3 regions of the Priestia flexa genome follow, and region 3 is predicted to be linked to each of the others. Evidence: riboswitches for the same ligand, from Rfam matches in the RefSeq annotation. Region 3 holds a riboswitch; each other region holds the start of a gene.

Region 1 (10,425 bases), 1.0 Mb from region 3:
TCCGATGATGGTTAAGATAACCGCACCGATTGCTAACCATGCTGCATCTAATAGCGTTAAAGGATCAATGCTTAATCCAAAGCTAAAGAAGAAAATCGCTCCAAAGAAATCTCTAAATGGAATGACTAAGTGCTCAATGCGATCGCGATGCTCCGTTTCTGAAAACACTAGACCTAACAGCAATGCTCCGATTGCTTCTGCAACGTGAATTGTTTCTGAGAATCCAGCAACAAAAAACAGTGTTGCAAACACAACAATAATAAAAATTTCATTTGAAGAAATGTTTAATAATTTGTTGAGTAGAGGCGTTGCTTTGCGAGCAATGATAAAGAACAACAACATATAACCAAACGCAATTAAAACCGATACGACAGAGCTCCAGATGGACGTGTGGTCACCAAGTACAAGCCCTGATACGACGGATAAATAGACTGCTAGGAAAATATCCTCAAACATAATAATTCCTAGAATAAGTTCAGTTTCAGGGTTAGCCGTTCGCTTTAAGTCAACCAGAACTTTAGCAACAATTGCGCTTGAAGAAATCGTAATAATACCAGCCATAATGAGTACTTCTAAAAGAGGATAACCTGTCAAGTACCCATACAACAAACCAAGACTAAAGTTAATTAAGATATAAATGGAACCACCAACAGCGATAGAACGCCCTGATTTAATTAACTTTCCGACTGAAAATTCCAAGCCCAAGTAGAAGAGAAGGAATAGCACCCCAATTCTGCCCATAAAAGAGATAATTTCTTCACTTTCAATAAACTTAAAGCTTAGGGCTCCAAATTCCGGAGCATGTGGTCCTACTGCCATTCCTAATAAGATTAAAAATGGAATAATAGTAAATTTTAATTTATTTGCCAAAACAGCAGCCACTGCCACCAATACTAGCGCTGTTCCAACTTCAAAAACTAAATGATCCATAGATTAAGCGCTACCTCCTTTTGAAAGAAGCTCTGTAATTAACCGTTTCAAGTTGCCTCTCTCACCAGAAATAACGAGCGTGTCTCCTTCTTCAATAACAGTATCTGGACCAGGACTAGAAAGCTTTGTTTTGGATCCTTTCATAATGGCGATGATTGTTACATCATAATTACTACGAACGTCTATATCGCCGATAGTTTTATTATGAGCTTTGGCGCCCGATTCAACTTTATACCATTCGATGATGAGGTCATTAAAAGCCACTTCGATTGTTTCCATTGCCTTTGGCTTATAAATCATGCCTCCTAAAATGGCAGCCAACTGTCTGGCTTCTGTATCGTTAAGCGTAATATCAAAAGCACTTTCTTCCAAGTCTCTTTTATCAAAATAATATACTTCACGACGACCGTCATCATGAAGAATAATAACAATACGATTTCCTTCCTGTGTATCAATTTCAAATTTTCTGCCGATACCTGGAAGCTCAGATTCTCTAATAACCATGCATGAACAACTCCTATAACATAATGATTTTTTGATAGTTACTCATCTTAATCTCGTGTAAATCTAATAAAGTGTATATGGGAAATTATAGTTTTATAGGGTAACGTTTAATACATAAAAGTTTGCACAGCAAATAACCTTATTAAACGTTAATTTTTTATAAGGTAAACGTAGGATTTTAATTGTTGAATAGTTAGAGGTAATTTGTTTGAAATTGTTTTGCATAAATAAAGGGTTGTCGGAGAGCAAATAACTCTTTTTGACTTTCATATATTAGAGGTTGTTCAACTTGTGTTACTGACAAAACAGGTGCGTATCCCGTTTCGAACGATATATTAAAATGCTTGGTAACGAGCTTTACGCCAGTTGAATGCTGTACACTTTCTGTAGGATGATTTAATGCTACAGTATCAACAGTGGCATGTTGTTGTGTACCATCGTTTAATGAAACTGGCAAATTACCTAAAGGTAAAGCAAGCAGCATGAAAAACATAATTAAAAACCAAACTCTTCTCATATTTGCACCTCCTTTTATCTAAAGTAGAGAAAATCTCTCTCACTTTTTATTATACGGAGAATGCGTTTTGCATTCAAGCGATAAGTTTCATTTATGTATATTTTTATTTATTTTAATTTTTTCTAATGATACATTCTAAACACTAACAAAAAGCGGGTTCCCAACAGGGATACCCCGCTCATGTTATAATTCAAGTTCCCCCATACGAAGGAGTTCGACAACTGCTTGAGAACGCCCCTTAACTCCAAGCTTTTGCATCGCATTTGAAATGTGATTGCGCACTGTTTTTTCGCTAATGAATAGTTCACTCGCGATTTCTTTTGTTGTTTTGTCTTGTACTAGAAGCTCAAATACTTCTCTTTCACGCTTTGTCAGCAGTGGTTTAGGTTGAAACTCTTTTTCTTTCAATGTAACCCTCCTTGCCTGATCCTGAGTTGAACTATCGGATGGGTGTAAATTTAGTCACCATATCTTATGTAGGAAGCAATAAATGGGTTACTGCATTCTAAATTTTTTCAAAATAAAAAGAGCTCCACAGCTGCAAAAGCCGTGGAGCTCTTTTGTAATTATACTTGATCGCTACCGAAGAAGTTACGGAATGCCTGAATCGTTGTGTCTCGGTTAAGCGCTGCAATTGATGTTGTTAATGGAATACCCTTTGGACAAGACTGCACGCAGTTTTGTGAGTTACCGCAGTTTGCAAGGCCTCCATCCCCCATAATTGCTTCTAGTCTTTCTCCTTTATTCATAGCACCAGTTGGGTGAGCATTAAATAATCTTACTTGAGAAAGTGGTGCTGGTCCGATGAAGTTTGATTTATCGTTAACGTTTGGACATGCTTCTAAGCAAACTCCACACGTCATACATTTTGAAAGTTCATATGCCCACTGACGCTTTTTCTCAGGCATGCGAGGCCCCGGTCCTAAGTCGTATGTTCCATCGATTGGAACCCACGCTTTTACTTTCTTTAATGAATCAAACATTCTGCTTCGGTCAACTTGTAAGTCACGAACAACAGGAAATGTCTTCATTGGCTGAAGTTGAATCGGCTGTTCTAACTTATCTACTAGAGCGGTACAAGATTGACGGGGCTTGCCGTTAATGACCATTGAACATGCTCCACAAACTTCTTCTAAGCAGTTCATATCCCAGTTAATAGGTGTTGTTTCATTACCGTTTGCATCAACAGGGTTACGGCGGATTTCCATTAGTGCAGAAATCACGTTCATATTAGGGCGATAAGGTATCTCAAATTCTTGATTATAAGGAGCTGTCTCAGGCGAATCTTGACGAGTAATAACAAAACGAACTGTTTTTTGTGCCGTTTGTTGTGCACTCATTTAACGAACCCCCTCTTGTTGTTTTTTCGTTGCTTTTTTCTCATCTTTTTTCTTTGTATAGTCACGTTTACGTGGCTTAATTAATGACACATCTACTTCTTCATAATGGAAAGCTGGTGCCTTTTTCTTATCAACAAACTGAGCCATTGTTGTTTTTAAGAATTCTTCATCGTTACGATCTGGGAATTCAGGCTTATAGTGAGCCCCACGGCTTTCGTTACGATTGTATGCACCTAGCGTCACTACACGAGAAAGCTGAAGCATATTTTGAAGCTGACGAGTAAACGTTGCCCCTTGGTTACTCCACTTCGCTGTGTCGTTAATATTAATACGATCATAGCGTTCAATAAGCTCTTGAATTTTCTCATCTGTTTGTAACAGCTTGTCATTATAACGTACAACTGTCACGTTGTCAGTCATCCATTCTCCTAACTCTTTATGAAGAATATACGCATTTTCTGTTCCATCCATTGACATAATACTTTGCCATTTTTCTTCTTCCTGCTTCACATGTTGATCATATAGGCTTGTTGGTAGAGCATCGGCACTTTTCTCTAAGCCGTTAATGTAATCAACCGCTTTTGGCCCAGCGACCATACCGCCATAAATAGCTGATAGAAGTGAATTAGCACCTAGACGGTTTGCACCGTGCTGGGAGTAATCACACTCACCTGCTGCAAACAGACCAGGAATATTTGTCATTTGATCATAATCTACCCACAATCCGCCCATTGAATAGTGAACAGCTGGGAAGATTTTCATTGGTACTTTACGTGGGTCGTCTCCCATGAATTTTTCATAAATTTCAATGATTCCACCAAGCTTGATATCAAGCTCTTTTGGATCTTTGTGAGAAAGGTCTAAGTAAACCATGTTTTCGCCGTTAATACCAAGCTTTTGCGCTACGCATACATCAAATATTTCACGTGTTGCAATATCACGAGGTACCAAGTTACCGTAAGCAGGATATTTCTCCTCTAAGAAGTACCAAGGCTTACCATCTTTATATGTCCAAACACGTCCGCCTTCACCACGAGCAGATTCGCTCATTAAGCGAAGCTTATCGTCTCCAGGAATGGCTGTTGGATGAATTTGAATAAACTCCCCATTTGAATAGTAAGCTCCTTGTTGATACACAATGGATGCTGCTGAACCAGTATTAATAACTGAATTCGTTGATTTTCCGAAAATAATACCAGGTCCACCTGTGGCCATAATTACCGCATCTGCAGGGAATGTTTTAATTTCCATAGACTTCAAATCTTGTGCGGTAATTCCACGACAGGTACGCTTATCATCTAATACTGCTCCTAAGAATTCCCAACCTTCATACTTTGTTACGAGCCCTGCTACTTCATAGCGACGAACTTGTTCATCTAATGCATACAGAAGCTGCTGCCCTGTTGTTGCGCCTGCAAACGCAGTTCTGTGATGCTGTGTTCCTCCGAATCGTCTGAAGTCTAACAAACCTTCAGGAGTACGGTTAAACATAACACCCATACGGTCCAATAAATGAATAATGCCTGGGGCAGCTTCACACATTGCTTTTACTGGAGGTTGATTGGCTAAAAAGTCTCCGCCGTATACCGTATCGTCAAAGTGTTCCCACGGTGAATCTCCTTCACCTTTTGTATTTACAGCTCCGTTAATACCACCTTGAGCGCAAACTGAGTGAGATCTCTTCACTGGAACTAATGAAAACAAATCAACTTGTTTGCCAGACTCAGCAATTTTAATTGTTGCCATTAAGCCCGCTAAGCCGCCACCAACAACAATAATTCTTCCTTTACTCATCGTAACCTCACTCCTTTAAAACGTAATTTTATGCAAATGCGAATAATGTACGTACACCTACAAATGTTAATGCGAAGAAGATCGCTAATGTTACATATGTTGAAATTCGTTGAGAGCGAGGTGTTACAGTTAACCCCCAGCTAACGCCAAATGACCATAATCCATTAGCAAAATGGAAAATCGTTGACACAACACCAACAATATAAAATACCATCATACCAGGATTACTTAAAATATCTTGCATCATATTAAAGTCTACTTTTTGACCAAGCGCAGCTTGAATACGTGTTTCCCAAACATGCCATGTAATGAAAATAAGCGTTACAACGCCAGATACACGTTGTAAGACAAACATCCAGTTACGGAAGAAACCGTATCTGCTTACACTCGTTTTGGCAGTAAACGCAATATACAAGCCATAGATAGCATGAAATAGAATAGGTAAGAAGATAATAAAGATTTCAAGTGCGTAGCGAAAAGGTAAGCTCTCCATAAAATGAGCTGCTTGATTAAACGCTTCTTCTCCCTTTGTTGCAAAGTGGTTGACAACCAGATGTTGGACTAAAAATATGCCTACTGGTATGACACCTAGTAAAGAATGTAGTTTGCGATACTGAAACTCTTTGTTCGCTGCCATGTGCGTAATACCCCCCTTAGTTAGATAAACAATGTTAGTGAAAACAAAGCTCCCGAATAAAATAAATAGATTGATACAGCAGAAAATGAAAACCTTTGCATTCTCTATTAAAATATGTGACACATCAATTTTACTCCCATCAACATAGAGCGTCAAGATAAGATGTTTAAATCTTCATTAAAATATAAATTTATGAAAAATTAAGTTTGTTAACGCTTACGAAGTTGATGTTATAGGATTTTATATTTTTTACACTTCTTATTGTACACCTTTATGTAACCGTTTTCTACAAAAGATTGCGACTTCCTATAAAAGGATATTCATTTTATTGTACAATAATTTTTTACGTATTTCGAAAAGTTATAGATGCAACAACCATCTCATGGACTTTGCTTGATTTATTTTTAAAAATAGATGAGAGAACTGCTCAATTTGTATATAATAGATGTAAAGAAAGAGGGGAAAAAATGAGCAATCAACAAACTGAAACGCAGCAAGAAATCGTTGAAAGTGAAGAAATCAATCAAACCGATACTCCACAAGCACCTACAACTCCTTATTTTGGATACAGCTTACTTCGAGACGTGTTAATTCCAGAGCTTCTTAGCAATGATACGAATGAAATCTCGTACTGGGCAGGAAAACAGTTAGCACGAAAATTTCCACTTTCCTCTGTTGAAGAGATTAGCGGCTTTTTTGTGAAAGCTGGCTGGGGACAATTAACCATTTTAAAAACTGAAAAATATAACATTGAAATGGAATTAACAGGTGAAGTTGTCAAACGAAGATTTACTGAGTATCCCAATTCATCTTTCCATCTTGAAGCTGGCTTTGTTGCTGAACAAGTTCAACAGTTAAAAAACTGTCTAACAGAAACTTATTTAACCAACAAAGAAAAAGCCGACAAAGTCCTTTTTTCCGTTCAATGGGATAAAAAAGATATCATTACACCTGAAACTAGAACGGAAAGATATAAAAAATAAAAGCGGGCTGTGCCCGCTTTTATTTTTGAACTTGATAAATATCTTGCTCTTCTAATTCAAAAGCAGTGTGCAAAGTTTCTACCGCTTTGACCATGTCTTTATGTGGCACAACTGTTGATACTTTAATTTCAGACGTACTTACCATTTTCACTTCAATTTCTTCCACAGCTAATACTTCAAACATATCGGCAGCAACGCCTGGGTTTGAAATCATACCCGATCCAACAATCGAAACTTTAGCTAAGCCCCTTTCATGCTCCACTTTTTTATGACCTACTACTTCTTTTAACTGAGCTAGCACAGATAAAGTCGTATCCGTATCTTCTGTTTTAATCGAGAAAGAAATAGATAAACGATTGTCTGACGTCACATTTTGAATAATGATATCCACGTTAACGTGCTCTTTTGCTAATGCTGTAAAAATGGTTGATAATGTCTGAAGCTCATTATTTAGCCCTTCAATTGTGACTCTTGAGATATTATCTTCAAATGCAATTCCTCTTACTACTAAGTTCTGTTCCATCGATACTTCCTCCTCAACAATCGTTCCTCTTTCTGATACTAGACTTGACCTTACCTCTAGTGGCACCTGATAGTTTTTTGCAAACTCTACTGCTCGAGGGTGCAATACACCCGCCCCTAGATTTGCAAGCTCTAGCATTTCATCATATGAAATAGACTGCAGTTTACGAGCGCCTTGCACGTAGCGAGGGTCCGTTGTAAATACTCCCATTACGTCTGTATAGATATCGCACTTATCTGCTTTTAATGCCGCTGCTAAAGCTACAGCTGTTGTATCAGATCCGCCTCTTCCTAACGTTGTAATACTGTTATCTTCCGACATTCCTTGAAATCCTGCTACGACCACAATATGATTTTCTTTCAAACGCCCTGCAATGGCTTGTTCATTAATCTTGGTGATTCGTGCATTTCCATGCTGAGCTTCCGTACAAATTCCTGCCTGCCATCCTGTATAGGAAGTAGCGTCATAGCCTTTTTCTTGCAGCGCCATTGTAAGGAGAGAAATGGTAACTTGCTCACCGGTTGTTAGTAGCATATCCATTTCTCGTTTACTTGGTTTACTTGTAATTTCTCCTGCTAATCTTACTAATTCATCTGTTGTTTTACCCATTGCTGATACAACCACTACTACTTGATTGCCTTGCTCAACTTCCTGGATAACTCGATTTGCTACATGCTGAATTCGTTCTGTTGATCCAACAGAAGTTCCACCAAATTTTTGAACGATTAATCCCATAAGTCTCCTCATCCTTTCACTTGTTTTCAATATGATAAAGAGGCGATCTATTGCTTAAGCTCAGACAATAAAAAAAGCAATGAGATGGATATCTCATTGCTTAACGAACGAAAAGTATATATAAAACGTTCAATGCCGTGAGATAGCTCTCCAAGAAACACATTCTTGACAATCCTACATTTATTCAACGCAGAACCAGCAAATGACTCTATGAGATGTCATTCACTTCGGCAAATTTTCCTTTCCACATTTATCTTTAGAGCTCATACTCTTCCAAATGTGTACTCTTAAAATTCGCACCTCTATCTTCACTTCAGTTTAATGAAGTGTCATATGAAATTATGTTCTAGCTTATCAGAGTTTAAACTGGAATTCAATACTAATTTTTTAAGGCTTCAACAATTTGTTCCGCAACCGGCCTTGGAACTCCTGCATTTTGAATCTCTTCGATTGATGCTTCCTTCATCTTTTTAACGGATCCAAACTTTTGCAACAACGCTCTTTTACGCTTTTCACCTACTCCTGGAATATTGTCTAATATAGACTGAAAAGCCGATTTAGAACGAACTTGTCGATGAAACGTAATAGCAAAGCGGTGAACCTCATCTTGAATTCGCTGAAGCAAGTAGAATTCTTGGCTGTTACGCTGAAGTGGAACAATTTCAGGAGGATCTCCAATCATTAAATTAGATGTTCTATGCTTTTCATCTTTGACTAATCCAGCTGTTGGAACAAGCAGCCCTAGTTCATTTTCCAAAACATCTTGAACAGCTGCTAAATGACCTTTTCCACCGTCAACAATAAGTAAATCTGGTAAAGGTAAACCTTCTTTTAATACGCGCGTATATCGTCTTCGTACCACTTCACGCATTGAACCATAATCATCAGGGCCTTCAACCGTTTTAATTTTATACTTTCGATATTCTTTCTTTTCAGGTTTACCGTCAACGAAAACGATCATAGCAGAAACAGGATCTGTTCCTTGAATGTTGGAATTATCAAAAGCTTCAATACGATAAGGCGCTTCAATTCCTAGTGCTTGCCCCAACTGCTCGACAGCACCAACCGTACGCTGTTCATCTCGTTCAATTAAATAAAACTTTTCTTTTAAGGCAATTTGAGCGTTTTTTGACGCAAGCTCAACAAGCTCTTTCTTTTTTCCTCGTTTTGGATGCTGAACGTCTACTTCTAAAAGCTGTTCTGCAAGGTTTGCATCTACAGTTGCTGGCACAAGAACTTCTTTAGGCTTTAAGTTTTTTCCGTAAAATTGTCCAATGAACGTTAGGAAATCTTCTTCTGGTTCGTGGTAAAACGGAAACATAGACACTTCGCGTTCCATTAGCTTTCCTTGTCGAATAAAGAAAACTTGTACACACATCCAGCCTTTATCATAAGAATAGCCAAATACATCACGGTTAATAAAGTCATTGAACGTTACTTTTTGCTTCTCCATTGTAGCTTCAATATGAGCAATTTGATCTCGATACTCTTTTGCACGTTCAAAATCTAGCTCTTCTGAAGCTTTCATCATCTTTTCTGTTAATTCAATTTTCACCTGTTCATAACCACCGCTTAGAAAGCGCGTAATATTATCAATAATTTCTTTGTTTTGGCTATCCGTAACGTCATATACACAGGGAGCTAGGCACTGTTCAATATGATAATATAAACATGCTCGATTAGGCATCGTCGTACATTTCCGCAAAGGATAAATGCGATCTAATAGCCGCTTGGTTTCATTTGCAGCCTGAACATTTGGATACGGTCCAAAATATTTTCCTTTATCCTTTTTAATTTTGCGCGTGATGACAAGGCGAGGGTGTTTTTCATTCGTAATTTTAATAAAGGGATACCCCTTATCATCTTTCAGCATAATATTATATTTAGGATCATGCTTTTTAATTAAATTCATTTCTAAAATAAGGGCTTCTAAGTCTGACGACGTCACAATATACTCAAAGTCTACAATATCATTAACCAGGCGCAGCGTTTTTCCATCATGAGACCCTGTGAAATAAGAACGAACTCGATTTTTTAGAACCTTTGCTTTTCCAACATAAATAACCGTTCCATACTTATCTTTCATTAAATAACAACCCGGTTGTTCAGGTAAAATAGCCAGCTTTTCTTTTAAATAAGGATTCATACCGCTCTCCTTCCTTCAATATTTTTAACTTTCGCCAAAACCTTCTTGCTTATCTATATTTATTCTTCATTTATACAAAAATAAAAGGAAACGAACGTTTATTCGTTTCCTTTTATTATATCACTTTTAGAAAAAATGTACGAAACCGTCAATGCGGTATAAAGTAGTAAAAACCTAGCTATCGCTAGGTTTTTTTACTTACGCGTGTTTATCAACTAATTCAGCTAGTGCTTCTTTTGGTTGGTAACCAATAACTTGGTCTACCTTTTGTCCATCTTTAAATAAAATTAAAGTTGGGATACTCATTACGCCGTGG
Region 2 (10,425 bases), 760 kb from region 3:
ATTTACTTGTTCATCCGCATGATAAGAAGAACGCACAAGTGGACCAGCTTCAACGTGGCTAAATCCTTTAGTTAAAGCAATTTCTCTAAGCTCTTCGAATTCACTTGGGTGATAGTACTTCTGAACTTTAATATGTTTCTTTGTCGGCTGTAAATATTGACCGATTGTCATGATATCTACATTATTTGCTCGCAGGTCATCCATCGTTTCAATGATTTGCTCTTTTGTTTCTCCAAGCCCAATCATAATGCTCGATTTTGTAGGAATATCTGGCTGCATTTCTTTTGCACGACGTAAAAATTCTAATGAACGCTCGTATGTAGCTCTTGCACGCACACGAGGCGTTAATTCGCGTACTGTTTCAATGTTATGGTTTAAAATATCAGGGCGAGCATCCATTACCATGCGGAGGTTCTCTTCTACTCCACCCATATCTGAAGGTAATACTTCGATTGTCGTAAATGGATTTTTACGGCGAATAGCGCGAATTGTCTCTGCTAGTACACCTGCTCCACCGTCTTTTAGATCGTCACGCGCAACTACCGTAATAACAGCGTGCTTTAAGTTCATTAGCTGAACTGAATCTGCTACGCGTTCTGGCTCTTCCAAATCTAACTCTGTTGGTAAGCCTGTTTTCACAGCACAGAAGCGACACGCACGTGTACAAACTTGACCTAAAATCATAAAGGTAGCCGTACGACGAACTGCCCAACACTCATGAATATTAGGACATTTTGCTTCTTCACATACCGTATTCAGATTTTTTTCACGCATCATTTTCTTTAAGTCCGTGTAGTTCTCGTTTGTGTTTAGCTTAATTTTTAGCCACTCGGGTTTGCGGACATACTCTTCCTTTGTTGCCATTAGTATCAACTCCATCAATCTAGAAAATGTCTGTAACCTATATGCTGATTGTTAAATTGTCAAATAAAAAATACACTACATGTCACTTTATCATACAAAAGAGCGATTCGACAAGCGCTCTGCACTTATTTATCTCTACTCTTTATCCCTTAATAACCGCAAATGATAGCGCTTTATTTATTGTTCATATAACCTTAACATCATTTTATTTCCATTAATTATTATTTATTAAATTTTTCATCGTTTCACAAACTAATACTATACCTTAATTAGGAAGGAGGAAGCCCATTGAAAAAATATGTGCTTTTTCTGTTATTTTTTTCACTATGCTTTTCATGTACGATTTCATCTCAGGCTGCGCCACTTTCTGCCGAAGATGAAGCAGCTTTAAATACGAAGCGCATGGAATTATATCAGCAGATGGAGGCTGTGTCATCAATACCTTGGTATTACTTTGCTGGAATTGATCAATATGAACGAAACGTCCGTCGCTCTCATAAGGATATTCCAAGAGAAAAAGGTGCAATTGCTATTTATTACTCTCCAGAAAAATGGGCGGGTTCTTTAAATCCAAAGCTTAATGACCAAAACCCCTCAACCATTTCGTTATTAGGTGGTTTAGGAAAAGACGGAAACGGCGATGGGAAAGCTGATCAGTTAAATGATGAAGACATGCTTTTTACAATGGCTAATTATATTCAAACTTTTGGAACAAGCGAGGATTATATTAAAATTGCGCTATGGAGTTATTATCATCGAGCTAAAGCGGTTGATATTATCCTTGGAAACGCCAAGCTCTTTAAGACCTATGGTCGTATTGACTTAAAAGGAACCTCGTTTCCAGTGCCGATTCGATCAAACTATAGCTATCGCAGCACTTGGGGTGACGCTCGTGGATGGGGCGGAAGAAGAATTCATGAAGGAACTGATATTTTCGCTGACTATGGCGTTCCAGTCAAGTCTCCTTGCTATGGTATAATCGAACTAAAAGGTTGGAATAAATATGGTGGCTGGCGTATTGGAATTCGAGACCTGAATAATAATTATCACTACCTAGCACATTTAAGTGGATTTGCTAAAGATTTAAAAACGGGACAGATTGTAGAACCAGGTATGGTCATCGGTGGTGTTGGTAGTTCAGGATACGGGCCTCCAGGCACATCTGGGAAATTTCCACCTCATTTACATTACGGTATGTACAAAGATAACGGTCGAAACGAATGGTCTTTTGACCCTTATCCGCAGCTTCGGTCATGGGAAAGAATTGATCGTCAAAAGAAAAAGTAATGTACGATTTAAACAAACGTTTATTTAATATAAAAAGAGTGCTTAGAACAATGTTCTAAGCACTCTTTTTTACGCTTTACTTTCCTTTGATTTCTTCACTGCATGAATAATACTTGCAGCTAAACCGCCCCAGATGATAATCATTCCTGCAATCATCATAATTACTGAATTACTTTCCATACGTTGTATCCTCCTTCACAGAAGATAATGATTCTTTCTTCCAACTTTTAAACGATAATAGAATCCCAACAACAATCACCAAACCTGCAACTCCCCAACCAAATGGAACAATGAAACTCGTCGCATAACCTTCGTAATTTTCTGAAATATTAGTTCTCACATTATCAAACATCATGTATCCAAGAACAACTGGTGTGATTACGCTTAAGCAAATTTTCCACCAAGCACCAAGCATAATGTCAGATACGCTGTTTGCATGTTTTTGTAGATTGTTTAGTTCACGGAATACCCAAGCCACTAAGATAACTTCAACTAAACCGGCTAAAGCAACACCAAAGTTATTGATAAAATAATCCATTACATCTAGGAAGTATAACCCTCCTTGAGTAGCAAATAATAATGAAATGATAGAAGCTAAGCCCCCACCCATTAAGACAGATTTCGTACGAGATACGTTAAATTTATCTTGTACCCCCGCTACAAATGTTTCAATAATGGAAATAAGTGATGTTAAACCAGCTAATGTTAACGATCCAAAGAAAAGTAATCCGAACAGCTGATTAAACGCGGGAAACTCGTTAATAATTTGAGGGAATACAACAAATGCTAATCCTACTCCACCTGCTACTACTTCATCAATGCTCACACCTTGCTGCATTGCCATAAACCCTAAAGCACTAAATACACCAATACCGGCTAGTAATTCAAATGCTGAGTTACCAAAGCCAGTGATAAAAGCATTATTTGTTAAATCTGATTTCTTTGGTAAATAGCTAGAATAAGTAATCATAATGGCAAAACCAACAGATAAACTGAAGAAGATTTGACCATAAGCTGCCACCCAAACTTTTCCATTTGCAATAGCGCTCCAGTCTGGCTTAAAGAATGCATTCAACCCTTCCATTGCACCATCTAATGTAATAGCGCGAAGCACAATGATAAAGAATAAAACAATTAATGTTGGTAAGAAAATTTTGTTTGCTGCTTCAATTCCTTTTTTAATACCTTTTAGTAAGACACCTAAAGCTATTACCCAAACTAAAATAAGCGGTATTAGGACACCTGGTACAATGCTTCCCGTTTGACCAGGAACCTCAGCTAATTTCAAATAGTCACCGAATAAAAACCCTTCAGTATCTTGACCCCAGCTTAGCTTTAGCGAAAAGATAAAGTAAGACATGGCCCATGCAATAATCGCTGCATAGTAAACTGCAATAATAAATGAAATACCAACTTGCCACCAGCCTAGCCATTCTGCTTTTTTATTTAGTCTCGCTAGCGATAATGGCGATGATCCTCTATACTTATGTCCAATTGCAAACTCCATGATTAAGATTGGAATACCTGCTGTTAATAACGCAAATAAGTATGGTAAGAAAAATGCACCTCCACCGTTTTCATAGGCAGTCGCCGGAAACCTCCAAATATTTCCTAATCCAATTGCAGAACCTGCTGCTGCCATGATAAAACCTGCTCTCGTACCCCATTGAGGACGATTTTCCATCATAGTTTCCCCCTTACACTCTCTCTTTTCTTTTATCTCTGTCATAACCTAGAAAGTTATTTAAACTTTCTGACAATTTAGCATAGTCTGTCTTTAGAACTATCTTACGAAGAATTATAGCTATTATGCTATAGTATGTCAAAATATTTTTTATAGAAAATTTTGATAATTAAACAATTAAAAATAGAGCAGACGTTGTGAAACGCATCTGCTCTATCTTTATTCTTCTATTTTTCTAATGATGTCTCTGTTATGTTCCCCTTTTTACGAGTTACTAAGACAAATACCACTAATAAAACCATTACTGTTCCAAATCCTGCAGCTGTACTTTCTGTTAAACCAAGTACAATATAACCAATGATGCTAATCACAGCTGAAATAATTGCATAAGGAAGCTGTGTCATTACGTGATCAATATGATGACTTCCTGCTCCAGTTGATGACAAGATTGTTGTATCAGAAATTGGTGAACAGTGATCTCCGCAAACTGAACCAGCTAATACAGCCGCAAGAGCTGGTAATAATAATTCTGGTTCAATGTTTCCTACAATGTCACCTGCAATTGGAAGCATAATACCAAACGTTCCCCACGATGTCCCTGTTGAAAACGCCATGATGCCAGCAATAATAAATAGTACCACTGGTAAGAAGGCAATATTTAAATTAGAACTCTCCACAATTCCTGCTAAGAATTCTCCTGATTTCAACTGACCAATCAAATCTCCAATCATCCAAGCAAGCAGCAAAATATAAATAGCGGGTAGCATCGATTTGATTCCTGCTACTATGCCCTTACCAAGCACCGAATTAGACAGTTCATTCGATTGTCTCGTACGTGCGATAAATAATACTAGCGTTACAACAAGGCCTGATAAACCACCAATCATTAATGAATTAGGTACATTCGTATTCTCAAACATTGTAAAGATTGTAGCTTGACCTTCAGTTGCTTGATAGCCTGTCCATAACATCGCACCAATTGTCCCAATCATCAATACAATAATTGGTAAGATCAAATCGAATACACGACCATTTTCACTAACTGGTAAATCTTCTTTTAACTCTCCTGGTACTGCACCTTTTTCTGGGTCCGTTACTTCTCCAGTACGAATCGCACGCTCTTCGTGTTTTTTCATTGGTCCAATGTTAATATCAAAAACACTCACCACGAATACCATAATTAATGCGGTAAATACATAAAAATTCATCGGTATCATCTGTACAAATGCTGAAAATGCTGACACATTACTCATCCCGTGTGCAGCTAGAATTGAACCTACAACCGTAATAATATAGGCACCCCAACTTGAGAACGGTGCAATCACACATACCGGAGCTGAAGTTGAATCAATTAAATAAGCAAGCTTCGCTCTTGATACCCGCTGTCGATCTGTTACCGGGCGACTTACTTGTCCAACAGCTAGTGCATTAAAATAATCATCAATAAAGATAATAATTCCTAACACAGCTGTTAATAGATGAGCTCCACGACGCGTTTTAATACGTTGTAAAGCCCATTCTCCAAAAGCACGACTTCCTCCGATGATTGAGATAAAAGCCGTAATAACACCTAAAATTAAAAGGAAAAGCAAAATAAATAGATTTGAAGTATTAAGTGCGCCGTCCGCGTAGAAAATTGTAGCAAAGCTTCCCCAAATCTTTTGAATCGTTTCTCCAACTGAAAACTCCGTTAACACTAATCCACCTGCTAAAATCCCTACTCCTAGGGAAAGCAGTACTTTACGTGTTAAAACAACCATTAATATGGCAATCAATGGTGGTAATAACGAAAAAATAGTTCCTTCCATGATATCCTCCTAATATAAGCCTGTTTAAATCTAGGAGGACTACTTATAAAGAAAAAAACGCAAAAAAGAGCAATGATAGAAAATAACTATCATTACTCTTTGTAATGTTATGTTATCCTCCATCACGATCAGTAGCCCTCCATCATGAAAACAAGCGTATTTTCATAATGACAGTGTTACCCTTTTTCAAGGTAACCCCAGAAAAGAAAAGCTGACTCTTTTTCTTTCCTTCGGCAAAAAATCCTTTTTACTATGATCACAGTTGTCATCCTCACATAGTATACTCATACTTTTTGCATCCTCTACCTCATCGATCTGATAAGGTGATGGTATATAATTATATCTAGTACATTATATCGGTAAAGTATAAAGTTATCAACCGGCTATTTCTTCTTTAGTTCAATAGATGGAGAGGCTGAGTTAGTGCCACCGTTAAAATAATCCGGTACGCTCCCTGGAATCATCGCCATTCCTACAGGCACTGTCGCTTGAACGGTTGTCTGTTTTGTAGCAAAGGGAATAATCACCTGAACGTTAACCTGAACTTCAATTGAAATTTCTAAAAAAGCACCGTTAATTCCGTATTCCTCTATTTTCCGTACAACGTCTGATTGCACATCACCAATTGCATGAAATTTAACCGGGATTAAAGGTCCTAGATTTCCTAGTAAGGCATTGTTTGTAGCTTGCCCTAATGGAACTTGATAGACAATTCCTCGCTGCCTGAGCTTTTCATCTGGTTCAATATTAATATCCGTTGGAATCTCTAATTCTTCTAAATTTCCTTTTTCAGCTTCTCGTAAATTAGCCTGGACTAAAGATGTCGTTTGAGCTCTAATACGATTTACGACTGCCGTATCAATCTTGGCTACCTGCCCATCCGGCGTACTTTCCGTCTTAATAATATCGTTCACATCAAGTTGGTCTACCACTTGTTTATTAACGGCCTTATTAATAACAAGCGTTGCAATCTCTTTAGTCTGGGCTTCTGCATATTTCATTAAGGTTGGTTCAATTCCTCTATTAATTAACCATATTCCTGCTCCAGTAGAAAGCAGAAAAAAAACAATTGTTAGTAGTACAACATAGCGAAATGGTATAGGTCCCTTTTTCAATACTCTTCGGCGAACCCTAATCAAAAAAATCCCTCCTTACAAGCTATATGTATGCATAAACAAGGAGGGCTAACGCTATTTTCTAAAAGTTTTCTATGTTTGTTTTAAATCGCTGCTGATAATTATTAATGTAGGACTTTCTTTTAAATCAATTTCATAAGGTTTATCTAAAACCCTGCCTCCTTCTTCTTGAATAAGAATGTAAGGTCGATCACTTAGGCCTTTATTTTGCTTGCTTACTATGCCTTTTCTTTGGTCATTCAGCGTTACAAAAAGACCAATAGGATAAACAGCAATTGCCCTTCTGAAAGCGCTAATCATATCTTTATCAAACTGACTTCCCGCACCCGCATACAAAATCTCTAGCCCCTCGTGAGGGAGAAGAGCGCTTCTATACACGCGATTTGACGTCACGGCATCGTACACATCCGCAATTGCGATAATTTTACTAAATAAATGAATTCGCTCTTCTTTAATTCCTAATGGATACCCTGATCCATCCAATCTTTCATGATGCTGATATGCGCAAGAGGCGGAGAGCGCAGAGACATTAGGAGTACTTCGCAATAATTCGTACCCATATGTGGTATGCTTTTTCATTAACTTAAATTCTTCATCCGTTAATCTTCCGGGCTTGTTTAGAATATCTTGGGGAATTAACATTTTCCCTACATCATGTAGCATAGCTCCTGCACCTAGCTTCTCTAGAACAGGCTGAGTTAATCCTATTTCTTTTCCGAGTGAAAGGGCATAAAGCGTCACGTTCACAGAATGAGAAAATACATAGTTATCGTATATATATACATCCGTTAACAATGACAATACATCATTATTATTCATAATCTCATCTACTAATTGATTGCCAACCTTATGTACTTCACGAACCGATTGTTCTAAAAGTGCAACACGCGTTTTTTCATGCTTTTTTTGAAGAGAGTGAAAGACATCTTCCACTGATTCCATTGCCTTTTTCCGAAGTGAAAATGGGATAGTAGAAGTAGAATTTACAACAATATCATTTGTTCGTTTATCACCTATGTATACAAACGTAACACCTCGCTGCTGTAAACGATTAATAATAGTCTCTGTCAAAGGTATGCCTGTATTAATTAGCGTGTTTCCTGCTTCATCTAATATTGGTTTTGCTAAACATGCACCTGGGCTCAATGATTGAATTGCAACTAATTTCATAGTAACTCCCTAACTATCTATTATTTTATAATCGCTATAAAAGAGGTAGAGCATTTACTACCTCTCCATTGAATCTTTTTAGACAAAATTTGAATATAAAGGACTTTATTCCTAACTATACCATTTTTAATAAAGCTTCGCGCCCTATCATACCTGGATGAATGCCTAAACTTTCTGCTTCCACAGTAACAGACTCTAAAGGTGCATTTAAAAGATCTTCAATTGTTCGAACGCCGACTGCTCTTCCGGCAATGATTTGTCTACTGACCAGCTTTTCATTTAAAAGGCCAACGTCTAATGCTCCACACATAATATATCCTTTATCGGAAGAGACTGTTAAAAGCGTTGTTTTTGGAAGCAGTACGGTAACCGCATTGAACGTATGACCATTAATAACAACAGGTTCTAATGTAATCAAATTCCCCACTCCTTTCTTAATCAAGGTATGATGATTTTCAAAAAGAGTGAGCTTTAGGGCGTTTTTTTATAATTATACAAGAAAGCACATACTTTGTTTCTAACTTAATTGTTTAAGACGGTATGCGCTCATCAATCTGTTTTAGCAGTCAATCAAATAAATTTAACTGTTTAGGTGCCAAATCGGTATACCGAATGTCAAGCAAATGAATTAATTCCTTAGCATTATCAACCGCGTCTCCGCCTGAATTGTTGTTAAAAACGATGTAAATATCTTTCGTCTGCTGCTTTAATTCTTCAATACGATGCTTCCATTCAAGTAATTCTTGGTGATTATAACGATACAAAAAGCGAATTTTACGCCAGTTAGGGTCTCCACTTTTATTCCAACCGTGAACGTTTCGACCATGAAATCGAATCAGCGTTTTCTCAGCACTCGTAGGATGTAAAACGGTCGGCACAGACCCTTCACTTGCTTGTGGCTCATCACAAATGCCGTGAATCCATTTCTCTTTTTCCATAAACATAAGTGTCTTATCATGCCACTGTGGCGTAAACCAAGACTGGTTACGAAACTCTAACGTAACGGGTAAATCACCGAATTTTTCACGGCTGTATCGCAAATAATTAACATTTTCTTTCGTACAATTAAACCAGGGCGGCATTTGGAACAAAATCATTGCAAGTTTATTCGCTTTTACGTAAGGAGTCACAGAATCCATAAATGCATCAAACATCTCGTCTTTGCTATCAAACGGTATTTCATTCCGCATATGCCCTGTCATACCCTGATAAGCTTTGACAACGAATTGAAACGAATCGGGGGTATCTGCTACCCACTTTTCGACCGTTGTTTTAGGCTGAATAGCATAAAAAGATGCATCTACTTCAACTGTTGGAAAGTGACCTGCGTATACAGCGAGCTTATCTCGCGCAGGCACGCCCGTTTCATATAAAGATGAATGATCTCCCCACCCTGTTACGCCTACGTATATCACAAAATCCCTCCAATATGTATCAAACTGTGCACCTATTATTTTAATACAAACTCATCAAAAAAACTCGCTTGTATATACAAGCGAGTTTAAAAAAATCATTTATTACCCAATAGAACCTTCCATTTCGAACTTGATTAGACGGTTCATTTCTACCGCATACTCCATTGGAAGTTCTTTTGTAAATGGTTCGATGAAGCCCATTACGATCATTTCTGTTGCTTCTTCTTCAGAAATACCGCGGCTCATTAGATAGAATAACTGCTCTTCAGATACTTTTGAAACTTTCGCTTCGTGCTCTAAAGAGATGTTATCGTTGTAAATTTCGTTGTATGGAATTGTATCAGATGTTGATTGATTATCCATAATTAACGTATCACACTCGATGTTTGAACGAGCACCTTCAGCTTTGCGACCAAAGTGAACGATACCACGGTACGTTACTTTACCGCCTTGCTTCGAAATAGATTTCGAAACGATTGTAGAAGACGTATTTGGTGCTAAGTGAATCATTTTCGCACCCGCATCTTGGTGTTGGCCTTTACCAGCTAATGCAATGGATAATGTCATACCACGTGCGCCTTCACCTTTTAGGATAACAGCTGGGTATTTCATTGTTAATTTAGAACCGATGTTTCCATCAACCCATTCCATTGTTGCATTCGCTTCACATACAGCTCGCTTCGTTACTAGGTTGTATACGTTATTCGCCCAGTTTTGAATCGTTGTATAACGGCAGTATGCGTCTTTTTTAATGATGATTTCTACAACAGCACTGTGCAGAGAGTTTGTTGTATAAACCGGCGCTGTACAGCCTTCTACGTAGTGTACGTGTGCACCTTCATCTACGATGATTAGCGTACGTTCGAATTGACCCATGTTCTCAGAGTTAATACGGAAGTATGCTTGAAGTGGCGTATCTACTTTGATACCTTTTGGGACGTAGATAAATGAACCACCAGACCAAACAGCTGAGTTTAACGCAGCAAATTTGTTGTCAGTTGGCGGAATTACTTTCGCCCAGTGCTCACGGAAAATCTCTTCGTTTTCTTTTAATGCAGTAT
Region 3 (10,425 bases):
CAGCATGACTAAAAAATTCTTTATACTGGCTACTATTGTGTTTTTACTATTCGCTTCACCGCCACTTATATTAGCTATTTATCAAGGAGAGGTAAAGGATATTATGGTCATCTCTTTGATTATAATTATTGTTTTTTCGATTACAACATATGAATTTGTTAGAAGAAAAAAGTAAGAAAAGACTAAGTCCTTAAAAAATTAAGGATTTAGTCTTTTTATTTTCGTCACTAATATTAGCAAAATAACCCCTGAAAATACAAAAAACGACCACAATATCCAAAAAATGTTTATTCTTTGGGTTTTTATTGTACTATTTATTCAGGAAGCAACGAACAAACAGGAGGATGAGAAAGTACCATGATGAATCAATCTGAAGTAATGGAAAATAAACAATCTGTATCACTCTCGACTACCAATCCCATTAGTCTAGTTAGCGCACTATTTAGTCCAGTTAAATTCTTTAGTCAACTAAAAGTGCAAAGAAAACTGGGGGTCAATATCTTCATTATTTTAGTTCTATATGGAATTATTACGTACTTACTTTCTCAACACTTATTAACGAATAATGAAATTGGATCCATGTTGCCAAAAGAACTGCAAAATGGAAAAAGTCAAATGATTATGGTAATCGGCACCACCTTGGTAGGAATTTTTCAGTTTTTATTTACAGTCTTGGTTTCCACTTTAATTTATAAAATTATCTTATCATTTGCAAAGGTTCGAGTAACGTTTAAAGGGCTTTTTCATATCGTAATGGTTGCGCAAATCCCCCTTATTATTGGGAAAGCAATTAACCTATTATTTATTAATGAAAACACGATGGAAATGCCAATTACGAGCTTAGGTTTTACGATACAATCTTGGACTGATTCGGTTTTTATCCTTAATTTCTTCTCTAGTCTTGAAATATTCAGCATGTGGAGTTACTTCATCATTGCCTTAGGTGCTAGCGTATGTATTGGATTTAGTAGGAAAAAAAGTATGATCCTTGTGTTCTCTACATGGTTAGTATTTCTTACTATTTCTTCTATGCTATTGAGCATCTTAAATTAAGAAAATCGCACTGATTGAAGGAGGTGAGAGGATGGAAGTAATCGCTAATTTAGTCGGGGCATTAGGGATTTCTGAGTATTGGGCTACTTTGATTGTGAATGCCATTATGGCTGGAGATACAGTAACACAGTTATTGGCTGCATTTGGAAGCTTTGGATTAACAGGAACCTTGATTAGTACATTGAGAAAGTTAATCAAACAAATTGGCAAGCAAAAAACAATTGCTTACTAATTAGAAAAGAATAAATGCATTTAAAGGAGGTGAAAAACATGGAAGTAGTAGCATATATCGCAGGAGCATTAGGAATTTCTGAATACTGGGCAAACGTAATCGTAACAGCAATCGAAGCAGGCAGCACAGTTCTAGCTTTGATCTCAATGTTCGCTAGCTTTGGATTAACATCAGCACTAATCTTAACAGCTAAATCATTATTGAAAAAAGGCGCTAAGAAAACGGCAGTAGCTTACTAATAAATTAAAAATTTTAAAATGAGGTGAAAAACATGGAAGTAGTAGCATATATCGCAGGAGCATTAGGAATTTCTGAATACTGGGCAAACGTAATCGTAACAGCAATCGAAGCAGGCAGCACAGTTCTAGCTTTGATCTCAATGTTTGCTAGCTTTGGATTAACATCAGCACTAATCTTAACAGCTAAATCATTATTGAAAAAAGGCGCTAAGAAAACGGCAGTAGCTTACTAATAAATTAAAAATTTTAAAATGAGGTGGAAAACATGGAAGTAGTAGCATATATCGCAGGAGCATTAGGAATTTCTGAATACTGGGCAAACGTAATCGTAACAGCAATCGAAGCAGGCAGCACAGTTCTAGCTTTAATCTCAATGTTTGCTAGCTTTGGATTAACATCAGCACTAATCTTAACAGCTAAATCATTATTGAAAAAAGGCGCTAAGAAAACTGCAGTTGCCTACTAATACGATTGCAACTACAAATTAAATTGTAGTGAGGGGAACGATGTCGGTCGTTTCCCTTAATTTATTATAACAAAATTCTTGTATAAAAAAAATCTTAAGGTGGTAAAAATGGAAAGATTATTAAAAGATAGGTATTTATTTCTATTTTCCGTTGGGTGCTTCTTCTTAAGTTTAATCTTTGGACTAGGTTTAGTTTTAAGTGCAGATGTGAACGAAGCTATTAGTAACAACAATAATTATTACACGAAAAGAGAAGGGATTTCAGGAGCAACATTCTTTTTTATTCAAAATTTTAAAGTTGTGCTCATGTTGCTTTCGGGGATTTTTTGCTTTGGGCTTTCTACTTTTTTAGTATTAGTGATCAATGGATTTTGGCTTGGGGGCGTAATAGCGAGTCAATATTTAAATGGCACAAGCGTCTGGGAATTATGTATAAGCATATTACCACATGGGATTTTCGAGATTCCAGCTTTGTTATTAGCAGGTTACATAGGATTCGTTGGTTTTAAATTTTATTTTCAAAAAAAGAACTGGAAAAGGAATCTATCAACAGTAGGTATTATTGTTGTATTACTTTTAATAGCAGGCCTTATTGAAGGATTTGTCACGCCTAAATATATTTAATAGGCGTGACTTAGTGGTTTCATTAAGCAGTCCTTTAAAGAGTGAAGAGAAGATAGCCAATCACCTGTTACTAGTATTAGGCAGGTTAATATGGTTCTTTTGCTCTTGGTTAGCCATTGTTATGTAGTCTACAAAACAGAATAAAATGAATGTTACCACAATCGAGATTGTTTTAGCTAATGTTGATAAAAAGAATTTTTAAAAAGTAATACAGTACACCTGCAACTTGAATAATGAGAGTTAAAATTAAAATGCTCATGATAGAGCTTTTAAAGGCAAAACGCTTAGTCAATTTAAAAAATCCTATGATGACAGCGCTACTTAAAATAGAAAATAAAGTTAAATCAACGAATACAGATGAATCGTTATGTGAACGGCTAAAGATAATAATAGTTGATATGAGTAGAATACTAAGCGCAAAGGTTATTTTTTCTTTTAAGGAGCTTTTCGGTAGCTGTTCTACGATTTGTTGTGTATATTCTCTGGGGTTTTGACCAAATAAGTCCTGAAAGCCTTTTCCTTGTTTCTCTCCCTCTAAAAGATGATCGAGTATTTCATCTCTAATTTCATTACGTTTCTCCGTGTCTAAATCGCTGCTAGATAGATATAGACAAAACTCTTCAAACTGTTGCTTATTGTACTTAGTTAATCTAAGTTTTAATCTTTCAACCTCTTGGTAAGTCATATTCGTGAGTGCTCCTCTCTATGTTTTAGAAAGTAGTTTACTGATTTTTCTAATTTAACCCATTCACCTTCAAAGTCTTGTAAAAACTCTAGACCTTCCCGCGTTATTTTATAGTACTTTCGCCTTGGTCCTGTTTTGGATTCAATAAAGTATGCAGAGATAAGCTTTTCTTTCTGTAATCTCAGCAATAGCGGATAAATAGTTCCTTCACTTACTTTGTTAAATCCACCTTGCCTCAACTTTTCAATTAATTCATACCCATATATTTCATTTTGCTTAATAAGAGATAGAATACTACCTTCTAATAAGCCTTTAATCATTTGACTATAAATAGACAGTACTTTCACCAGCCTTTCTGAACTATAGTTGAGTAATGTAGATGGGTTATAAAAATTATCTTATAAATACCGAATCTAAAATACTAGAATGACGTATAAAGGTTCAAAATTGTACTGTAAATTCCAGAAAAAGAATTTTCAGGGAAGTTTTTGTGTTTTAAATGAACTGTATTAATTTAACTTAATAGTATTTTTGTGCTAATATAACGATTGTAAAGTATAGTTTGTTTGGAGGAGTAAGTGTGAATTGGGGACCAAAAGACTTAGCTCAAGCAATAACCAATGAAGTTATTGCTCACGAAAGTAGCTTTAGAAAAGTAAGCGGGAAAATTCGCTATGGTTTAGAAATGATGATTATTTTACTTTATCAGGTCTTCATTGTTTTACTATTGGGTTCTCTATTTGACCTATTTTTTCTCACAGTACTTTGTTTACTATCTCTATCCGTATTTCGAATGTTTTCCGGAGGAGCACATTTCTCTAAATTCCATCATTGTTTAATTGCAAGCGTTATGCTTATCTTCACCATTTCTTTTACTTCTAAGTATCTCTCACCTATGCTTGATATTATTTATTGGCAGCTCATTGCTTATCCAATAGTCATTTTCTTTGTTTGGCGATATGCCCCTATTTTATTTAAGAAAGAAGCAGCTTTTAGTGATTCGCAGAAACAACAAAATAAATGGATCTCTATTTCAATTGCACTATTTCTAATGATTGTAAGTTTATTTATTCCCAAGACATATTCAATTGTCATCATGCAGGTATTGGTTTATCAAACATTTACAATTACACCTATTGGAGTATTTATCATACATTCAATAGATAAAATTTTAATAAAAAAGGAGATTGATTTAAATGAAAAAGTATCTTTATAATTTTGTTGCTGCTACGGGTTTATTTATGACACAAGCTACCTTTACAACAAGTTGTTTTCTAGGACTGTATGAACCTGAATTGCCTGAAGATGAAGACGAAGAGCTACAATGAGTTTTTGTAATTATTTCTATTTTTAAAGTAGTTAAATAGCCAGTTGTCGGTGTTGAACCGATGACTGGCTATTTACGTTTTTTATGCTTAGTACCTTTTAGAGATACCTTAATTTTATAAATGAAGATGATTTTATGATAAAATTATGTGTGTCAAAAAACATTAGAAGTGAGGAATTACATGAATGCGTTAAAACAGCATCGAAAATCGAGTAAACAAAAACTATTGTTTCGAGGCCTTTTAGTCATCATTGGTGGCATTATCGCAGGTTATGGGTTAGAAACAGTATTAATTCCAAATAGCGTATCTGACGGGGGTGTGACGGGACTTAGCATCGTTGGTTCCCAGCTCTTTGGAATTCCACTAGGCGTTTTAATCGCCATCATCAATCTTCCCTTCATCTGGTTAGGTTATCAGCAAATTGGAAAAAGCTTCGCTATTTTTTCAACCATCGGTATTGCTTCTTTAGCAGTTAGTACAACTCTTATGCATCACACTCCAGCCATTATTGAAGGAGATACGCTTTTAGTAACCGTTGTAGGTGGTGTAATCCTTGGTTTTGGAATGGGTCTAGCACTGCGTAATGGAGGAGCATTGGACGGTATTGATATGCTTGCTGTACTCCTTTCACGAAAGTCACCGTTTGGAACAAGTGATCTTATTTTATTTCTAAATATGTTTGTATTTATCGTGGTTTCTTTTGTGTTTGGCTTGCAAGGAGCCATTCTTTCTGCCATTGCTTACTTCATCGCTTCAAAGGTTATTCATGTCGTTGAAGTTGGGTTAAGCGGTTCAAAAGCGTTTGAAATCATTACAAATGAGCCTGTTTTAATGGTTAAAACAATTCGTGATCGACTAGGTCGAAGCGCTACATATAAAGAAGTATACGGCGGATATTCTCACGAAAAGTTCAAAGAGATTACGTGTGTTATTAACCGTTTAGAAGAAAGTAAAATGAAGGAAATTATCAGCGAAATCGATCCGGATGCTTTTGTGCGCGTGTATGACGTTGCCGAAGTAAAGGGTGGAAACTTTAGAAAAACCAACATTCATTAAATCCTCCTTTTTATTCTGTATAAAATTGTTTTTTTTTTTTTAGAGCTGAAAGGATTAGCTGGAAAATTATCCGATAAAAACCAGATTGACAGATTAGGAAGAAAGATGTAGACTTGAAACAAATTTAATAAGACCTCACTTTTAGTCAAGTGAGGTAGAGGCGCGGTATTTAACAGTCTTTAGCAGAGTTTGAGAGACGTTGAAGCTAGAGAGAAGGAAATATCGCCGAAGTGAGTAAATTGTTCTCAATAATTGCTTGCTGGGTCTGTAGTGAAGAACTGCAGGACTGTCTCAATAAGTTTACCAGCTTATTGAGTTGTGCTATCTCATCTTTTAAAAGAGAGGACTTTAGGGAACGATGAATGAAACGACCTGAGTAAATCTCGGGTCGTTTTTTTATTGTCTTCAAAGCTTAAAAAGATATAAGGGGGAAACAAACTATGAAAAGAAAAGCAGGATTTTTCTTAACATTATTGCTTTCAGCAGTCGTTTTATTAGCAGGCTGTGGTCAAAGCAGTGAGTCAGCATCGGGTTCAGGAGACGCTGATACGTTTACGGTAGGCTTGGAAGCAGGCTATCCACCATTTAACTGGACTCAAAATGACGATTCAAACGGAGCGGTTAAAATTAAGGGCGGCTCACAGTATGCAGGCGGCTATGATGTTGAGATGGCTAAGAAAATTGCTGATGGATTAGGCAAAGAGCTAGTGATTGTAAAAACTGAGTGGGATGGTCTTGTACCAGCCTTAACATCAGGTAAAATTGATGCGATTGTGGCAGGAATGTCACCGACTGCAGAGCGAAAAGAAACAATTGATTTCTCTGATAACTACTATAATTCAAACCTAGTAATGGTTGTGAAAAAAGGTAGTAAGTATGAAGGTGTTACGAAGATTGCAGATTTCAAAGGCGCAAAAATTACGGCTCAATTAAACACGTTTCACTACTCCGTCATTGATCAAATTAAAGGTGTATCAAAAGAAACAGCAATGGATAATTTCCCAGCAATGCGCGTAGCGCTAGAATCAGGAGTTATTGATGGTTATGTATCAGAGCGACCTGAAGCAGTAAGTGCTTCAGCAGCAAATGATAATTTTGCAATGGTTGAATTCAAGGATGGCTTCAAAACATCAGCTGACGATACAGCTGTAGCCGTGGGTCTTAAAAAAGACAGTGAGCTAAAAGAAGAAATCAACAAAACCTTAAAAGGTATTTCAGAAGAAGAACGCACAAGCATTATGGATGCGGCAATCAAAAACCAACCTGCAGCAAAATAATGATGACATAACACCGGCTGTATCTACATACAGTCGGTTTTGTAATGAGGTAAGGGAGGAAGAACGATGAGTTTTGAATGGGTTATTACAATCATCTCAGAAAACTGGCCAATGTTTTTACGCGGAGCTGGGATGACGCTATTAATTGCGCTGACAGGTACCATTATTGGGGCGGTCATTGGGTTAGTTGCTGGTATTATCCGAACTGTTCCAACGCCAACGAGCGGGCTGAAAAAAGCAGGATTGAAGGTAACGAATTTCGTTTTATCTGTATACATTGAATTTTTCCGAGGTACGCCAATGATTGTGCAAGCAATGGTTATTTACTATGGTTCAGCGCTTGCATTTGGCTTTGATATGAACGTGATGTTAGCAGCGGTTATTGTTGTATCAATTAATACAGGAGCATATATGGCTGAAATTGTACGTGGCGGGATTATTTCCGTTGATAAAGGACAGTTTGAGGCAGCCAAAGCCATTGGCATGAATCATTATCAAACAATGATGAACGTTGTTTTACCTCAAGTCATTCGTAATATCTTACCAGCAACGGGTAACCAGTTTGTGATTAACATTAAAGATACGTCGGTATTAAACGTTATTTCCGTTTCCGAGCTATACTTTGTCACGAAATCAGTAGCAGGAAACAACTTTAGATATTTTGAGTCATTCTTTGTTGCTTGTATGATTTACTTTGTCATGACGTTTATGGTATCGCAAATTCTGCGCTACTTTGAGCGTAAATTAGACGGACCCGACAGCTACACGATGATTAAAACGGACCAAAATCGATAATGAAGGGTAAGGAGGTATAAGAAAATGGAACAAGTAATTGATATTCAACATTTAAACAAAGCGTATGGAAGTCATGAAGTATTAAAAGATATTAATTTCTCTGTTAACAAAGGAGAAGTTGTGACCATTATTGGTTCTTCGGGCTCGGGGAAATCAACGCTCCTTCGTTGTATCAATTTATTAGAGCAGCCGAACGGTGGCCAAATTATTTATAACGGGGAAAATGTTCTGGATGATCAGCATAATCTATTTGAGTATCGTAAAAATTTAGGAATGGTCTTTCAACAGTTCAATTTATTTGATAACCATAATGTTTTAAATAACTGTGTAGTAGGACAAGTCAAAGTGTTAAAGCGTTCAAAAGAAGAAGCTGAAAAGGTAGCGTTCGGCTATTTGAAGGTCGTTGGGATGGATCAGTACATCAATGCGAAGCCAAGACAGCTTTCAGGTGGTCAAAAGCAGCGCGTGGCTATTGCTCGCGCTTTGTCCATGCAGCCGGATGTCCTTTTATTTGATGAACCAACATCGGCTTTAGACCCTGAGATGGTGGGAGAAGTATTAAAGGTTATGAAGGAGCTTGCAGAGTCAGGTCTAACAATGCTTATCGTAACGCATGAAATGGAATTTGCTAAAGAGGTATCGGATCGCATTGTCTTTATGGATAAAGGCGTTATTGCAGAAGAGGGTACTCCTGAGCAAATCTTTAATCATCCAACGCACGAACGTACGCGTGAGTTCTTAAAACGTACGTTAAAAGACAAATAAGAAAAAGTCCCTGTGAGGGCTTTTTCTTATTTATATAGCCCTCGAATGTAAACAGATGCGATGTTCCGCGCAATTTCTTCAATGGAGCTTTCGTATTCATGCCGAACGATATCCCAGAGGTACATTTCATTGGTGAAAAACCAGCCTCTTGCCACTAGTTCATGATTTAATTCATCTCTAGCAAGTCCCTTCTCTTGGGCATAAGCGATATCTTGTGAGATGCGCTGAATAAATTTCCTTCGAATATTCTTCCAGCTTTCCGACACGACAGGAGAGATGCCGATTGCTTGTTCGAATACCTGCATCATACTGCGCTCATGCTCAGCCATATGTAAAAAGGCATTCGTTTGCCTGTGGATGATGTTCGTTGCTTCCTCTTTTGTTTGTGGAAAAAAGGAGGTTTCTGCAATCTTATAGAATTCTGCCATGACGCTGTCCATGAGTACGATTAACAGTTCTTCTTTTCCTTTAAAATGGACGTATGCTGTTCCATAGCCAACTTCTGCTTTTTCAATAACTTGTTTAATGGTTGTTTTTTGAAAGCCTTCTTCCATAAATACTTCTTTGGCTGCTTGTAATAGTTTTTGGCGCGTTTTAATCGAACGCAAATGTCGTTTATCTTCTACGTTATGCTTTGTCATGATGTATGCTCCCTTCCAGCTTTCTTTAGTTTCTAGCATATAGAAAATCTCATAAAAGGAAAAGAGATAGTTGTTAAAAATGTTTATAATTTTCAGAAATATAATATTGACATCATGTCATATTTTTTGATAATCTTTGGTTAAGATAGCGATTACAAATGCTAAAAGGAGGAGACTGCGATGTTTGATTCAACAAAAGAATGCGCAGAAAAGCTGGATGCGCAGGATGAATTAGTGGTTTTTCGAGAAGAATTTTACCTCAAACAAGACGCTATTTATATGGACGGAAACTCGCTAGGTCTTCTATCAAAGCCAGCGGAAACAACGCTGATGGAAGTCATCACAGATTGGAAAGAGCAGGGGATTGATGGTTGGACACAGGGTAAGCATCCTTGGTTTTCACTATCTGAAAAGCTCGGTGAAATGATGGCACCACTTGTAGGAGGCTTTCCTGAAGAGGTTATTGTAACAGGTTCAACAACTGTGAACCTTCATCAACTCGTTTCAACGTTTTACGAACCAAGCGGAACACGCACCAAAATTTTAGCGGATGAGCTGACATTTCCATCTGATATCTATGCGCTTCAAAGCCAGCTGCGTACGCGTGGTTACGATCCTGATGAGCATTTAGTTCGTGTGAAAAGTCGCGATGGTCGCTTTTTAGAAGAAGAGGATATTATTGAAGCAATGACGGATGAAATCGCATTAATTGTTCTACCAACCGTTCTGTATCGAAGCGGTCAAATATTAGATATGGAGCGCTTGACTGCGGAAGCACATAAGCGCGGTATCATCATTGGGTTTGATGGCTGCCATTCTATTGGCGCAATTCCTCATCATTTTAGCGACTGGGGCGTCGATTTTGCTTACTGGTGTAACTATAAACATTTAAACGGTGGGCCAGGAGCTGTTGGTGGTTTATACGTGAATAAAAAGCATTTTGGGACTCTTCCAGGCTTAGCAGGATGGTTCAGCTCAAAGAAAGAAAAGCAGTTTGATATGGACCATACGCTAACGCCGGCTCATACAGCAGGTGCTTATCAGATTGGTACGCCACATGTGCTCAGTCTAGCACCGCTAATCGGATCTCTTGAACTGTTTAATGAAGCAGGAATTGAACGCATTCGAACAAAATCTCTTCGTATTAATCAGTACTTAATGGATTTACTAGATGCAGAGTTAAAGGAATATGCCTTTACCCTTGGAAGCCCTACAGATGACAAGCGCAGAGGTGGCCACGTGAGTCTTGAACATAAAGAGGCAG

What was found. Region 3 has a riboswitch for lysine ahead of LZP85_RS00985 (transporter substrate-binding domain-containing protein). Riboswitches for the same ligand answer to the same signal wherever they lie in the genome.
Positions count from the first base shown of each region.
Region 1: linked by a shared signal. The riboswitch ahead of LZP85_RS16380 (aspartate kinase) and the one ahead of LZP85_RS00985 (transporter substrate-binding domain-containing protein) in region 3 are both predicted to bind lysine.
Region 2: linked by a shared signal. The riboswitch ahead of LZP85_RS17710 (Na+/H+ antiporter NhaC family protein) and the one ahead of LZP85_RS00985 (transporter substrate-binding domain-containing protein) in region 3 are both predicted to bind lysine.

Region 1 is NZ_CP090431.1:3,174,149-3,184,573, forward strand. It holds gene LZP85_RS16340 (cation:proton antiporter) at 1-930, opposite strand, end outside; gene LZP85_RS16345 (cation:proton antiporter regulatory subunit) at 934-1,434, opposite strand; gene LZP85_RS16350 (hypothetical protein) at 1,628-1,951, opposite strand; gene gerE (spore germination transcription factor GerE) at 2,135-2,359, opposite strand; gene sdhB (succinate dehydrogenase iron-sulfur subunit) at 2,518-3,291, opposite strand; gene sdhA (succinate dehydrogenase flavoprotein subunit) at 3,292-5,085, opposite strand; gene LZP85_RS16370 (succinate dehydrogenase cytochrome b558 subunit) at 5,114-5,722, opposite strand; gene LZP85_RS16375 (YslB family protein) at 6,190-6,705, shown strand; gene LZP85_RS16380 (aspartate kinase) at 6,725-7,963, opposite strand; lysine riboswitch at 8,099-8,276, opposite strand; gene uvrC (excinuclease ABC subunit UvrC) at 8,343-10,109, opposite strand; gene trxA (thioredoxin) at 10,308-10,425, opposite strand, start outside.
Region 2 is NZ_CP090431.1:3,428,313-3,438,737, forward strand. It holds gene lipA (lipoyl synthase) at 1-864, opposite strand, end outside; gene LZP85_RS17695 (M23 family metallopeptidase) at 1,174-2,151, shown strand; gene LZP85_RS17700 (methionine/alanine import family NSS transporter small subunit) at 2,221-2,331, opposite strand; gene LZP85_RS17705 (sodium-dependent transporter) at 2,321-3,835, opposite strand; gene LZP85_RS17710 (Na+/H+ antiporter NhaC family protein) at 4,063-5,643, opposite strand; lysine riboswitch at 5,768-5,956, opposite strand; gene yunB (sporulation protein YunB) at 6,027-6,782, opposite strand; gene LZP85_RS17720 (HD-GYP domain-containing protein) at 6,852-7,949, opposite strand; gene LZP85_RS17725 (YunC family protein) at 8,065-8,367, opposite strand; gene LZP85_RS17730 (DUF72 domain-containing protein) at 8,516-9,364, opposite strand; gene sufB (Fe-S cluster assembly protein SufB) at 9,467-10,425, opposite strand, start outside.
Region 3 is NZ_CP090431.1:189,109-199,533, forward strand. It holds gene LZP85_RS00920 (ABC transporter ATP-binding protein) at 1-12, shown strand, start outside; gene LZP85_RS00925 (hypothetical protein) at 5-175, shown strand; gene LZP85_RS00930 (YIP1 family protein) at 358-1,053, shown strand; gene LZP85_RS00935 (uberolysin/carnocyclin family circular bacteriocin) at 1,085-1,285, shown strand; gene LZP85_RS00940 (uberolysin/carnocyclin family circular bacteriocin) at 1,324-1,524, shown strand; gene LZP85_RS00945 (uberolysin/carnocyclin family circular bacteriocin) at 1,557-1,757, shown strand; gene LZP85_RS00950 (uberolysin/carnocyclin family circular bacteriocin) at 1,790-1,990, shown strand; gene LZP85_RS00955 (stage II sporulation protein M) at 2,099-2,614, shown strand; gene LZP85_RS00960 (DUF1129 family protein) at 2,787-3,299, opposite strand; gene LZP85_RS00965 (PadR family transcriptional regulator) at 3,296-3,631, opposite strand; gene LZP85_RS00970 (accessory gene regulator ArgB-like protein) at 3,880-4,515, shown strand; gene LZP85_RS00975 (AgrD family cyclic lactone autoinducer peptide) at 4,496-4,627, shown strand; gene LZP85_RS00980 (YitT family protein) at 4,808-5,683, shown strand; lysine riboswitch at 5,831-6,015, shown strand; gene LZP85_RS00985 (transporter substrate-binding domain-containing protein) at 6,124-6,960, shown strand; gene LZP85_RS00990 (amino acid ABC transporter permease) at 7,027-7,755, shown strand; gene LZP85_RS00995 (amino acid ABC transporter ATP-binding protein) at 7,780-8,520, shown strand; gene LZP85_RS01000 (TetR/AcrR family transcriptional regulator) at 8,547-9,161, opposite strand; gene kynU (kynureninase) at 9,342-10,425, shown strand, end outside.